3 regions of the Thalassolituus sp. genome follow, and region 3 is predicted to be linked to each of the others. Evidence: predicted binding sites of a transcription regulator. Region 3 holds the regulator's gene; each other region holds the start of a gene.
The links. Region 3 encodes sigma-54, which starts transcription at its own class of promoters, with help from an activator protein. Its sites were predicted from a motif close to TGGCACNNNNNTTGCTNT; they were not measured.

Region 1 (4,909 bases), on a different contig from region 3:
ACATCGCCCGCCGAAGAGCTGTCTGTCACTGTACCCGGAGCAGCCAGCAGTTCAGAACCTGCGTCAGTCAAAGTCACGTCAACCGCTTCACCGGTTGCAGACGTTGATGCAAAGGCCAGCTCACCATTCAGAACGGTTCCATTTGCCGTGGTAGAAATGGCAGTACCATTGATGCTGACTGAACCAGCAGTTGTTCTGTCAGCACTCAACTGAGTCGCTGTCTCATTACGGAAGGTGAAGGTCACGTCACCGCCAGTACCGTCCAGCTCAGCATTCAGGAAGCCTGAAGTACCCAGAGCAGCATTGAAGTTACCGGCATTCAGCTGATCTACCACGCTTTCAGCGCGAAGGATCGCAGACGTTCCAGAAACATTCACGGTCACGCCGCCAATGTCGAACGAGTCACCCGCATCCAGACCGGAAAGCGTCATGGTGCCCTGCTCGTAGAAGTTAACATCGATACCCGCGGTGGTTGCCACAGTTTCAGCAGCATCTGCGTATGCAGCGATGGCTTGGTCACCGGCATTCGAGTAGGTCACTGCGGTTGTTCCCTGAACGATGGTTACAGAGGCGCCGCTATCTGTGATCTGTCCGCTTGTACCACCCGTGGTAACAGACGTGGTAACACTACCACCAGCCTGAGAAATAAAGGTACCGCCCGAGTCAGCACGCTGCAGAGTGTTCGCCAGCGAACCCCCGCCAACGGTAGAAGCTTTAGTATCGTCAGCCACTTTAGAAGACACAGATACTGCTTCAGCGCGGTCGTAGGTACCCGCAGTCAGACCCGCATTTGAAAGGTCGCCACGACCAGTGCCGTTACCACCCGATACTTCAATGGTTTTCTGATCGCCGTCAGCAATCAGAGTGTAACCGCCTTCATAAGTGTTGCTGTACGTAGTACCAGACTGCACTGTCGCACCGCCAGCAAGACCGGTTGCCGCAGCAAAGGTATCCTGGTCGAGGCCATTCAGTTCAGTGGTATCGAAGGTCAGAGTGATGTTACGGCCGTCTTCAGCGACAAGGTTTACACCCGTCGAACCGTTCTCAGTGTCCACCGCACGTACACCAGTCTGTTCAGAAACTGCATTGATCGCCTGAGTGATCGCTGCACGGGACTGAGCCGTATCGGTCGTAGTAGAGAAAGAAATGTCTACACCGTTCAGAGTGAAAGTACCGGAACCCGCGGTGCCGCTCATCTCACTACCACCAGCCACGTTTTCATTTACCTGAGCGGTAACGCCAGTTTCGTCGCTGTAACGGTTAATCGCTGCTGCTTTAGAAATCGCAGAAGCGGCATTGTTAGAAACAGAAGAAGTATCGTCCTCTGCACGAGAAGCGGCGATTGCAACACCGTTGAGCACCAGGTCACCGTTTTCCAGAGCGAAGTCAGTACCACGCGCTGAAAGACCTGACTGAGAAGAAGAACCCAGTTTGTCAGCGGTCAGCTCACCGATAGAGATATCAACCGTCTGACCGGCATTCGCACCGACCTGGAAAGTTGCAGAGAAAGAACCATCAAGCAGCTTACGGCCGTTGAAGTCAGTTTCTTCTGCAGTACGTGAAATCTCAGAAACCAGCTGATCAACCTCAGCCTGAAGAGCTTCACGGTCAACGTCAGAGTTCGTGGCGTTAGCAGACTGAACCGCCAGCTCACGAATACGCTGCAGAGATTCGTTAATAGAACCCAGTGCACCTTCAGCAGTCTGTGCCAGAGCAATACCGTCACCGGCGTTACGTACGGCTACATCCAGACCTTTGATCTGAGAGGTAAAACGGGTAGAAATCGCCAGACCAGCAGCGTCATCTTTAGCGCTGTTGATACGGAGACCAGAAGACAGGCGCTGCAAGGCCTGCTGGTTCGCCGACTGGGATTTGTCCAGGTTACGCTGAGCGTTCAGCGAGGCAATGTTGGTATTAATAACTTGAGGCATGGTGTTTCTCCTGTACCTACTTCTATTGGAACCGGCATCACCTTCGACGCTTTTCGGCTCCGCCTGACTTTGTCATAGGGTTTAACGGCGCCCCTGTAGAGTTCTTTAGAAGTTTTTTTCAACAAAGTGACTGGCATCTGCGACGCACTTTTGACACCCTCACAACAGCCTCAGTAACCCACTGATATACAAAGAAAATTATTTTTGACACTCACCAAACCTGGCATTAAAAAAGATTGTTACGAAATGTTTTCCAATGCTTTTCTTACATGCCTGCCCCCCCCTTCAAGTGGCATGATCTCTGCTACTTTCTCTATTCAATAAGGAGAAATGGCATGACACACCCACGAGCCGCCGGTGCTATGGCGCTGAAAGACAAAAATCTGGCGTATTTTAAAAAGAAGCACCCTGCTCTATATCAGACTGCGTTGCAGGAAAGCTTCAGTCGACTGACGCTGAATATCGATGGCGATACAGGTAAGGTCGATCTTTGGCACAACAAGCAAAGTCTGTATCAAGGTGATGCACATGCGTTTGCCGATAACGAGGTGGCTGCGTACAAGGAAAACTTCGGACCAGGAAGCTCGATCGCCACCATATTGCCGCCAAGGCCCGGAGCAATAGGGTTCCACCGGTTTTTCTCCAAACGTATGCACGCCCTTACGGATCAGATTCCGGACGACGCAGACCTGACTCAGAACTATACCATTCCTGATTTCTACCCCATGATCGTATTCTTTGGCTGCGGGCTGGGAATTCATATCGAAAAGATGATCCGGGAGAACAGAATTCTCAACGTCGTCATTTTCGAGCCAGATCCTGAGTACTTCTTCGCCAGCCTCTATGTCACAGACTGGGAAAGCCTCTTCAGAGAGTTTGAAAGAAAAGGCAACAAAATCGATATACTTGTCTCTAGTGGCGGAGTTGCTCCACCAGAAGTGTCCTCCCCCGCCCTCTGGAACCTCCTGATTAACTACGGCCCGAGCTTCCCGCTGTGTGCTCTGTTTTATAATCACATCAGCAGTGAGCCCTATAATCCTATCGTCAAGCGTATACAGGGGGATATGCACTTCTTCCTGAATCAGTGGGGTTACTACGACGACGAAATAAATCAGTTTAATAATGCCCTGCATAATATCGGTGCAGGCGTACCACCCATGTCTTACAACCAGATCGATACCGACATGCCCGCGGTGATTGTCGGCGGCGGACCTTCGTTTGATATGCGGGTAGAAGAAATCAAACGCCATCGCGATAAAGTGTTACTGATCTCGTGCGGAACATCGGTGCACAGCATTATTGCTGCTGGACTCATGCCCGATATTCACGTCGAAATTGAGTCTCACATGCTAACGTACGATCATCTTTCGAAAATCGATCAGCCGGAGTTCTTTGAGAATACCTTGCTGGTCGGCGCCCTACAGCTGCCTCCTCAGGTGTTCAACCTGTTCAAACATGGTTACTACTTCCTTAAAGACTCAACGGCGCTAGCCAGTATGTTTGGAACCGAAGATGAAATCGTACACAGAGCGACACCGACCTGTACCAATACCGGCGTGGCCGTAGCAACCCACCTTAAACTTAAGAGCGTCTTCCTGTACGGCATGGACTTCGGCTTCCCGGAGAAGAATCAGCATCACTCGAAAAACAGCATCTACTTCAGCGATAAAATGAGTGACTCCATCAAAGAAGGGGTGAAGCGCAACCTGGAGAAGCTGGTCGAAACCGAATCCGTTCATGGCGATCCTATGTACACCTTTCCGATGTACAACACCTCGAGAATGAGTATTGAGCAGCTCACAAAGCACCGCACGATCCACCAGCACACACAGAGCTATGCCTGCTCCGAAGGTGCAAAGATCGCCAACACAGAATATCTGACACCGGATGCTGTCGATGACTTCTTCGCTACACGTGAAGAAATCGCCTCTACTGACTTTCTTAAGTCTTTGAAAGGAACGCCCTTCACTCAAAAACAGATGCGTAAGAAAATCGACGAGCTCGGTGCTTTCCTGACAGAAATCAGCCGATCATTCAGCGTGTGTTTAAACTCTCTGAAATCTACTGAACCTGAAGACGTATTCCGTGTGTGCCACACGATTAACCTCAATCTTCTACAACAGGTCTTTCCGAAATATGGCCTGACTGCTTACTTTATACGCGGGTCAATCTGGCACTACCTTAATATCGGCTGTGCCCACTCACTGTCGATAGAGAATAAGGCCAGTCGCGATAAATTCATTACAGAATGGAAAAATAACTTCGGGAAATTTCTTCAAGATCTTCCCGCCCATTACGACAGTATTACGTCAAAGCAATACCCTGACTCTGAAGACCCTTGGGTTCGCAACGATATCGTTTCTAACGAGCATCTATACGCTGAATGATTCGTTTCGAAGGTCAATAATACCTGCATGTGGTAACACACATGCAGGTGCATTCGGTGGCAAGGCACAGTAGACCTTGCGTCCTGCGGCTAACGCCACCACCATCGCGTAACTGTTTAATCCGACAACATAGGTCGCCTCTGAGATCGCATGCGATAATGACTCTTCCGTTTTTACAGAAACTCTGAAATCTACACACTCAGTAAGAGCGTCGTACTTACCAGGTGGGTCAGAAGGATGAGGGCGAATCACAATGTCGCCGACGTTAGCATCAGTCTTTTTAAGAGCGGTAAGAAAAAACTCGAAGGCTGAAAATTCACCCGGCTTAAGAGAAGCAGACTGACCCGTATGCATATCGCCCCATTGCTCTCGCACGGGCTCCATCAAAAACAGAACCTGTTCAGGCGTTGAGGGCAAACCAATATCGGCGATCTGACTCTCAAGATACCTTCCGGGCATAGCGCGTATACAGGTACCCGGAAACTCCGTAGCAGCTAAGGAACGTGCTTCCTCATCTACAACCCATAGTTCATCAACATCAGCTGTATCGTCAGCCTGATAATTCAATCTCGGGCGATAATTCACCCAGTG
Region 2 (4,909 bases), on a different contig from region 3:
GTGGTGACACACCATCAGCATATCGAGGTGTTCGTCTGCTGTATTTACAGTATACGGGCGCGTTGGGTTGGTTGACGACGGCAACACATTAGACAGCCCGGCGGCTTTAATAATGTCCGGCGCGTGACCACCACCCGCACCCTCAGTGTGGTACGTGTGAATGGTACGACCTTTAAATGCAGCAATGGTGTCTTCAACAAAACCCGACTCGTTCAGAGTATCGGTGTGAATCGCGATCTGGGTGTCGGTTTCTTCTGCCACCGTGAGTGCGCAGTCAATCGACGCTGGCGTTGTTCCCCAATCTTCGTGCAATTTAAGACCAATCGCTCCCGCTGCAATCTGCTCACGCAGACCTTCAGGTTGACTGGCATTGCCCTTACCCAGAAAACCAAGGTTCATCGGAAATTCGTCAGCAGCTTCAAGCATGCGCGCCATATTCCAGGGGCCCGGCGTTACCGTTGTTGCGTTGGTGCCTGTTGTCGGGCCTGTGCCACCTCCCAGCATGGTCGTGACACCGGATGCCAGTGCTTCTTCGATCTGCTGTGGGCAAATAAAGTGAATATGAGAGTCGATACCACCCGCCGTGACGATCTTACCTTCTGCAGCAATCACGTCGGTACCCGGACCAACTTCAATGGTGACGTCCGGCTGAACATCTGGATTACCGGCTTTACCAATGGCGGCAATACGCCCACCTTTAATACCGATGTCTGCCTTATAAATTCCGGTGTAATCGATGACCAGAGCATTCGTCATGACACAATCCATGACTTTTTCTGAGGTGCTTTGTGATTGCCCCATGCCGTCACGAATTACTTTACCACCGCCGAATTTTACTTCATCGCCGTACGTCGTATAGTCGTTCTCAACTTCAATCCAGAGTTCAGTATCCGCAAGGCGCACTTTATCGCCCTTTGTGGGCCCGAACATATCGGCATAGGCCTGACGCGAAATCGTTTTATTGCTGTCCGTCATTACAGGTCTCCCATCACTTTGCCCTGGAATCCATACACTTTCCGTGCACCGGTATACTCAACTAATTCCACCGTTCGCGTTTGCCCCGGTTCAATGCGGACTGCGGTTCCCGCAGGAATATTGAGTCGGTAGCCGCGGGTCTTTTCACGATCAAATGTCAGTGAATTATTCACTTCGTAAAAGTGATAGTGAGATCCAACCTGAATAGGACGATCGCCCGTATTCGCCACTTCTATTTCTAACGTCTGACGACCTTCATTGAGTGTGATACTGCCTTCCGCAGCCTTAACTTCACCAGGTATCATTGCGTGCTCCTCAATCCGTTAAACTGCCGTGATCAGACAATAGGGTTATGAACAGTGACTAACTTAGTACCATCGGGGAAAGTCGCTTCGACCTGCACTTCGTGAATCATTTCGGGTACACCTTCCATCACGTCATCGCGGGTAAGGAGAGTCCGGCCATGCCCCATTAATTCAGAGACAGTCCGACCATCACGAGCGCCTTCCATAATCGCCGCGGTAATAAAGGCGACGGCTTCCGGATAATTCAGTTTTACTCCCCGAGCCATACGACGCTCGGCTAACAGAGCAGCGGTAAAAATAAGTAACTTGTCTTTCTCTCTTGGTGTCAGTTCCATAAGTCTGCCTGTCAGGTATTCCAGATTCGCGGAATTTCCGCCCCTTTATTTAATACTTTCTGGCGCAGCAGTTGCCACACCGGAATCATTAACGACTGCATTTTTTCAGTGCTGATGCCCAGCACTCTCAGAACAATCAGATCATCCAGCAGGGTCAGCCCAGCAGGAAGTGGGCTTTCCAGCTTCGTCTGCGCCTCAGCGAGAACATCGCGGCAGGCCTCCAGTAGTGCTTCAGTACCGCCAGTCGCCACAAACAGCCCCTGCATCGGATAGTCCCGCAATCCTGCAGCCGCACTGAGATGCTTAGGATCAGAGACCAACAGGTGATCGCTCAACAAGGGCCGTCCGTTGCGTCGGACAAAAAACTTCGAGTGCACCTTGCCATGCAGAAAGCGTTCTTCATTAACCGGCCGCCCGAAGCAGCTGATTTCCCAGCCCATGAAATGAGCATCATCCTCAAGATCGATCTGAGTTTTTGCTTTCACTTTGGCGCCGGTAAAGAAAATGCTCTCCTGAGGGAACCATTCCAGTGCACAGCCTGCACCAATATGAAGCACCTGTGTTACATCCGCGGTCGCGCCTGCACTCAGATAGAACTTGGTAGCTCCCGGCGTAGTAAACAAACCATGAGCGTTCTGACAGCATTCAATATCAATCGATAAGCCATCTCCGCCCACAACGCCGCCCGGTGGATGCAGAAGATAAATGTGACTGGTTTCGCCCTCAGGGTAGAAGGGGCGCTGCACGCGGAGGGGGCCATGGTGCGTCAGACCAGCCATCACGGTTCGCTCGCCTCGCTTTTCAAGGCGCATATTCATCTTGGCTTGCCAGCCGGGTCGAACGTTTTTTACAGCCTGCAACATGGTCTGAATCAGGTATCCACGATTGTATTCACTTTATTGTGCACTAACAGAGCAAAATGCAGGCCAGATGCACCAAAAAGAGAAGCCTTTGAGTACCAGGGCTTAATAACTCGGCAAGAAGTCAGAAATGGGTGGGAAGTGAAAGGCCAGAACCCTGGGTAAGGAGCTGTTCAAGAGTAGCAGCCGACATCGCTCCCATACGGCCATTCAGCAGCTTACCCTCCTTGTTAAATACGAGAGTCACAGGCAAAGCGCTCTGGCCAAACCAGTGCCCCATACGTCCTTCCATATCGAGCCATAGGTTATCAAACTGATACCCCTCCGCTTCGATAAAGGCTGCGACCTCAGCCTTGCTCTCCCCCTGGTTGAGCATAACAAAACGTACATGTGGGTAGGCTTGCTGGGCTTGTTCAAACACTTCCATTTCAGCCCTGCACGTCGGACACCAGGTCGCCCACAGATTCACAACCGTGACATTCGCAACATCAGACCTGAGCGGAAAAGACTTACCCGTCAGGTCGTTAAAGCTGTATTCCGGCCACAGATCTGGCGTGCTATGAGTGAATTTAAACAAGCTGAATCCTGCGCCAATCCATAGCAGAGCAATCGTTACCATGACGATTAGTGGCCTACGCCATGCTACTTCCCTTAGCAGCATGTGCCCGATACCCAGTGCGATAACCACCAGGAATGCGATGGGCTCGAATCCTCGGTCACGGATATCTACAATAGCGAATGCGGGTGTTTCCGCGGCAAAGTACTGATCGCGGTATTGGACGACGAATACCATGCGCGAGATCACCAATGCGACAAACACTCTCGAGATAATGCGATCAACCAGGCCGGGGACTCCGTCGGGTAAAACACGATTCGCAACGGCCATCAGCAATAGCGCGCTGAGGCCTAGAAAAGGAACCAGAGGGAAACTGACACCAAAGATCGAAAGACTGTTCAAAGTGCTACTCTGCGGCGCTTGTATAGATCAGCGATGCTTGTATTGAGTCGGGCAGTAGGCACGGTCGATACCTGCAGGCCGCAAAGCAAGATGCTTAGTGGCCCGGCCACTGACTCGTTTGCGCCACATGCGGAAAGATGAAGGCTTCATCTCTCTGCGCATAAGAACGATGACCTCTTTTTCTGGCAGCCCGAAAAGAGTTTCGATCGCCTCAAAGGGCGTTCGGTCCTCCCAGGCCATCTCAATGATTCGTGATATATCTTCTGCGGAAAAATGGCGATCGGAGCCTGTCACACTTGTTACCTCTCAACCTGCGTCCGCTGATCCATCACCCAATATTCGACGCAGAATCATATTCACATCCGCACTCTGAAACGTCTTGCGGATATACCCTGCTACATCATACTCATCGGCGCGTTCCAGATCGCGATCAGCCTCAGATGTCGTCATAACCCAGACGGGGAGGTCGCGATAGGCTTGCAGCTCAACATTACAACGAAGCTTCTTCAAAAGCTCAAAACCGGATATACGTGGCATATTTATGTCCAGCACAATGACAGATGACTTACTCAACCGGCCTTCGATAAGAAGGTTGAGTGCTTCTTCACCATCGTTCGCAACGATGAGCTTCGGCGGATTACTGACGCGTTGCAGCGCACGGCGTATCGCCATCACATCAACGTCGTCATCATCGACCAGAAATATTTCATCTATCTCAGACATCCGGTTGTCACCTTCAAAGTACTGCACCACAATAGCTTACCACTGCGTAAAACTACAAGAAGTCAGTGTTCGACTCACATGAGATAAGAGTCACCTGATAAAAGAGTTCACCGGAAGAAGTCACAGGGAGTCATCATGTCAAAGGAAACCCATTACCTCTACACTGAGCTCTCCAATAAACTGAGAGAAGATGCCGATCTGTTCGACTGGTTCGAGCTGGGCGCCACCGATGGTCTCTGGTATTGGGACCTCACAGACCCCGAGCAAGAGTGGCTGAGCCCCCAGTTCAAAAGAGTCTTCGGTTATAAAAACGACGAAATTCCACATACCTCAGCCTGGTGGCAGGAAAATATCTTCCCCGAAGATCTACCCGGCGTACTGGACAATTTTGAAAAGCATAAAGCTGACCCAAACCACCCCTACGACCAGGTCGTCAGATACCGGCACAAGGATGGCCACACTGTCTGGATACGCTGTCGCGGGCTGATCATCCGGGATGAGAATAACCAACCAACGCGCATGCTTGGCGCCCACACAGATCTGACTGAGCTGATGCGTGCCCGGGAGCAACTGGTTGCTATCGGTAAAGAACTCGAGGCCAGCCTTGAAGACGTCAGCGAAACCAACAAGGTTGTACTGGAAACTGCCGGCATCGGTATCTGGCTCTGGGATCTGACAACCGATCAGATTATCTGGGACGATACCATGCTTGAGCTCTATCAGCTCGATACTGACGGACAGGCCTTGCAGTAC
Region 3 (4,909 bases):
AGTAGAAAACATCATGCACAGTGGCGAGCAGATTCCAGTTGTCTCTCCGGAAACCTCACTGCCTGAAGCGCTGCTGATCGCCACCTCAAAAGGGCTGGGCATGACCACAGTCGCAGACCCGGACGGCAAGCTCGCCGGTATCTTCACCGATGGTGACCTTCGTCGTGCCATCGACCATGGTGTCGATATCCGTAATGCCACCATCAAAGATGTGATGACGGTTGAATGTAAAACGACCTCACCGGGCATGCTCGCAGCAGAAGCCCTGAAAATCATGGAAGACGGCAAGATCAACGCGCTCGTCGTGCAGGACGAAGGCCGCACCGTCGGTGTTATTAACATGCACGACCTTCTGCGAGCAGGCGTCATCTGATGCGTAAGCGCTATCTACTGCTATTAGTCACCGCATTTTTCGGCGTTGCCTTTCTGGCAGTAGATCGCTACACCCGCGATATTACCGGGCAAACGACCGAACAGGTCGTTCGCGAGCCGGATTATTATGGCGAAGTACTGTTCAGTCGCCGCTACGAAAAAGACGGCTCACTGGCCGATACTTTTTACGCCGCAAAATCAGAGCACTTTCCCGAGGGCGACCTCACCGTATTCAGTGAGCCACGTCTTCTGGTCAGTTCAAAAGACGACTGGGTACTGACCGCTGACGAAGGTGTTATGCGCGGCAACGAACAGGCACTGAAATTATCAGGCAACATATTAATCAGGCCGCTCGACAGCAGTGACCCGATGCGCCTTGAAACCTCAAGGCTGACCTATCATATTGATGACAAGATCGCAGAGACTGATGAGCTGGTTACCATGACGGGTGAAAACAGCCGCATGACTGGCACCGGAATGATGTTTGACGCCACACGTCAGCGCCTCGAACTGAAAACAGGAGTCCGTACGACTTATGAACCTGTTCAATAAACTGGCCGTGATGTCGCTGTCAGTGATCGCAAGCTACACAGTCGCATTGCCGGATGACTGGCAGAAAGAAATGACGATCCTGTCAGATTCTGCAGAGATCGACCGCCGCGCAGGTACAGTTGTGTACGAGGGCAATGTCATTCTTACCCAAGGCACGCTGAAAATAGAAGCCGACCGCCTGATGATTCTGCGCAACGGCGACACCCTCGAAAAAGCCGTCGCAGAAGGCGACCGTGCCCGTTACCAACAGCAGATTGAGGTCGGTAAACCGCTCACCACAGCCCTCGGCAACCGCATCGATTACTACACCAGCGAGCGCCGCATCATTATTACTGGCGATGCTGAACTGGAACAGGAAGGCAATATTTTCAGCGGCGAACGCATCACCTACGACATGGCAACAGAGACCGTGCGTGCTGATGGCACCACCGCCGAGTCGTCGACCGACAGCACAGATGAAGACTCCGGCCGGATCAAAGTCGTTATCCAGCCGCCAAAACCTGAGTCCGAATCTGACTCAGAGTCTGACACGACAGAATCTCCGGAAGCAGCGACAGAATGAAAACACTGAAGGCAGAACATCTGGCCAAAAGTTACGGCGGCCGCGAAGTCGTTAAAGACGTATCTATCCGCGTTGAAAGCGGCCAGATCGTTGGTTTATTGGGCCCTAATGGCGCCGGCAAAACGACCTGTTTCTATATGATTGTTAACCTGGTGCAAGCCGATCGTGGTCGCATCATGATCGACGACGAAGACATCAGCCACCTGCCAATGCACGGCCGTGCCCGCAAAGGCATCGGTTACCTGCCGCAGGAAGCGTCGATTTTCCGCAAGCTCAGTGTTGCAGATAACATCATGGCCATTCTTGAGACCCGTAAAGATCTCAATCGCCAGCAGCGAACTGAACAGCTCGAGCAGCTACTGAACGAATTTCATATTCAACACATCCGCGAAAGCGCCGGCATGGCGCTATCCGGCGGTGAGCGTCGTCGTGTCGAAATTGCCAGAGCGCTGGCTGCAGAGCCCTCGTTCATTCTGCTCGACGAACCCTTTGCTGGTGTAGACCCGATCTCAGTCTCGGACATCATGGATATTATCCGTCAGCTCAAGGCGCGGGGCATCGGCGTACTGATTACCGACCACAACGTGCGTGAGACCCTCGCTATTTGCGAAAAGGCTTTTATCGTTGGTGGTGGCCACATTATCGCCGAAGGCACGGCTGAAGATGTGCTTGCCAATGAGCAGGTGCGCGAAGTCTACCTTGGGGACGATTTCCGTCTTTGAAACTCTGACCGATGTCACGTACTGTAGAGTTATCTATTTACTCTGGTAAGCAAAATAGGTTCCATACACAAGGACTTTGCCTATAATGCTAGGTGCATCAAACAAAAAGATGGTTCGATTTTCAGGTCGTAATTACCGAGTTATATGAAGACATCCCTTCAGATTAAGATGGGCCAGCAGCTGACGATGACGCCTCAGCTGCAACAGGCCATCCGCCTCCTCCAGCTTTCAACGCTGGACCTTCAGCAGGAAATTCAGGAAGCGCTGGATTCCAACCCAATGCTGGAAAGCGAAGAGTTTGATGACAACAGCGACTCAGGCAACGAGTCCGACAACGATTCCCGCAGTTCTGATTCCGATAACAACGACAGAGACAGCCGCGAAGACCGTGAGAGCAGCTCTGACAATCAGGATTACGACAATTCCTACGATGACAATTCCTACGACGATCAGAGCGGCCAGGAATCTCTCGATGAGCAATGGTCGAGCGAGAAACTGCCCGATGACCTGCCTGTAGATAGCCAGTGGGAAGATACCTATCAGGTCAGCGCCGGAGTCGCATCAAGCTCCGGGCCGGTAGACGAAGACTTTGACTACGATTCCCGCTACGCCACCAGCGACAATCTGCAGGATCACCTGCTCTGGCAGCTAAACCTGACCCCAATGTCAGATGCTGACCGCGAAGTTGCGACCATGCTGATTGATGGTGTAGACGATGATGGCTACCTTCACACGACAGTTGAAGACGTCATTGAAGCGATGGACCCGTCACTCGAAATCGAAGAAGAAGAAGTGATGGCAGTTCTTCATCGCCTGCAACAATTTGATCCGGCGGGTGTTTTCTGCCGCGACCTCCGCGAATGCCTGCTTCTGCAACTGCATCAACTGCCTCAGGGCACCCCCTGGCTCACCGAAGCGCAGCTGATCATACGTGATCACATTGACCTGCTCGGTAGTCGCGACTATCAGTCACTGATGCGCCGCACAAAATTGAAGGAAGATGACCTCAAGTCAGTCATGCGACTGATCAAAGAGCTTAACCCGAAGCCGGGTGCAGGCATTGCCTCAGAAGAATCCGAGTACGTTATTCCAGACGTCATCGTCCGCCAGATCAGAGACGAGTGGCGTGTTGAGCTGAATCCAGAGATTGCGCCCAAGCTGCGGGTGAATGCCGACTACGCATCACTGATTCGCCGCTCAGACAGCAGTGCTGACAATACCTTCCTCAAAGATCACCTGCAGGAAGCACGCTGGTTTATTAAAAGTCTGCAAAGTCGCAATGACACTCTGCTCAAAGTCGCAACCAAAATTGTTGAATTCCAGATAGACTTCTTTGAAGAAGGTGATGAAGGCATGAAGCCACTTGTGCTCCATGACATCGCCGAAGCCGTAGGTATGCATGAGTCGACGATCTCTCGGGTAACCACCCAGAAATACATGCATACCCCACGTGGGATTTTTGAGCTTAAATACTTTTTCTCCAGCCACGTCAGCACCGACAGCGGCGGAGAGTGTTCATCGACGGCTATCCGGGCGATGATCAAGAAACTGATCGCGGACGAAAACACGCGTAAGCCACTCAGTGACAACAAGATAGCAACGATGCTCGGTGAAAAGGGCATCAAAGTGGCACGGCGCACGGTAGCGAAATACCGCGAGGCTATGCTGATACCACCATCGAATGAACGTAAGCAGTTGATTTAGAGTCTGTTATATCAATGTGAACAGATTCTGATTCACCTACCGCCAGCGACACAGGAGACTTGGCATGCAAATCAATATCAGTGGTCATCATGTAGAAGTAACGGAAGCGATGCAGGCGCACGTTGAAGATAAAATGTCGAAGCTTACGCGCCATAGCGACAGCATCACCACAGGTCAGATCACGTTGACCGTCGTTAAAGATCGCCAGACGGCCGAAGGGACGATACACATCACAGGTCACGACCTGCACGCGAAAGCAGAAAACGAAGACATGTACACCGCCATTGATCAGATGGTCGACAAACTGGACCGTCAGGTTCTTAAGCACAAAGAGAAGCAGGTCGCGCGCCAACACGGTCAAGGCTGAAGCATGTCTTTGAGTATTGAGGATATCCTCACACCGGAACGGTCCGTCATTGACGTGACCGTTTCCAGTAAGAAAAAACTGTTAGAACAACTTTCATCTCTGGTTGCTGAAGAAATCGGCGATGCCTCCGCAGACGATATCTACGAACGCCTGTTAGCACGCGAGCGCATGGGAAGCACAGGGATAGGAGAAGGTATTGCCATCCCGCACTGCCGGTTGTTGCAGTGCCAGAAAGCGCTGGGCGTTCTTCTGAGATTAAATACCCCGATAGACTATGATTCTATCGATGGTAATCCGGTCGACCTCGTATTTGCTTTGTTAGTCCCCGAGGAAGCAACCGACGAACACCTTCAGATACTGGCGACACTCGCCAGTAACTTTAATCAGGCGGAATATCGCGAAGCTTTGCGCAACGCGCCAGACGCCAAACGTCTTTTCCAGCGAGCGATCGCAGAGCGGTAGTAATCACGGAGTCGAATATGCGCCTGGTAGTCATCAGCGGAAGATCAGGATCGGGGAAGTCGAGTGCGCTGCACGTGCTCGAAGATCTTGGATTCTATTGCATCGACAACCTGCCCATCGGGCTACTGCCTGCCCTTGCCAGTCAGGCTGACGCCAATGACAAGCTGA

Region 1: the regulator sigma-54 is predicted to act here: its motif matches at 2,222-2,239, upstream of AC5E51_RS02715 (motility associated factor glycosyltransferase family protein).
Region 2: the regulator sigma-54 is predicted to act here: its motif matches at 2,527-2,544, upstream of AC5E51_RS05935 (urease accessory protein UreD).

The regions. Positions count from the first base shown of each region.
Region 1 is NZ_CFHJLR010000003.1:9,494-14,402, forward strand. Features, by position in the region: gene AC5E51_RS02710 (flagellin N-terminal helical domain-containing protein) at 1-1,931, opposite strand, end outside; gene AC5E51_RS02715 (motility associated factor glycosyltransferase family protein) at 2,267-4,318, shown strand; gene AC5E51_RS02720 (hypothetical protein) at 4,304-4,909, opposite strand, start outside.
Region 2 is NZ_CFHJLR010000006.1:24,270-29,178, forward strand. Features, by position in the region: gene ureC (urease subunit alpha) at 1-975, opposite strand, end outside; gene AC5E51_RS05925 (urease subunit beta) at 975-1,280, opposite strand; gene ureA (urease subunit gamma) at 1,313-1,615, opposite strand; gene AC5E51_RS05935 (urease accessory protein UreD) at 1,627-2,478, opposite strand; gene AC5E51_RS05940 (TlpA family protein disulfide reductase) at 2,600-3,433, opposite strand; gene AC5E51_RS05945 (TIGR03643 family protein) at 3,461-3,727, opposite strand; gene AC5E51_RS05950 (response regulator) at 3,740-4,156, opposite strand; gene AC5E51_RS05955 (PAS domain-containing sensor histidine kinase) at 4,292-4,909, shown strand, end outside.
Region 3 is NZ_CFHJLR010000015.1:35,627-40,535, forward strand. Features, by position in the region: gene AC5E51_RS11590 (KpsF/GutQ family sugar-phosphate isomerase) at 1-373, shown strand, start outside; gene lptC (LPS export ABC transporter periplasmic protein LptC) at 373-924, shown strand; gene lptA (lipopolysaccharide transport periplasmic protein LptA) at 908-1,486, shown strand; gene lptB (LPS export ABC transporter ATP-binding protein) at 1,483-2,208, shown strand; gene AC5E51_RS11610 (RNA polymerase factor sigma-54) at 2,353-3,912, shown strand; gene hpf (ribosome hibernation-promoting factor, HPF/YfiA family) at 3,977-4,279, shown strand; gene ptsN (PTS IIA-like nitrogen regulatory protein PtsN) at 4,283-4,741, shown strand; gene rapZ (RNase adapter RapZ) at 4,759-4,909, shown strand, end outside.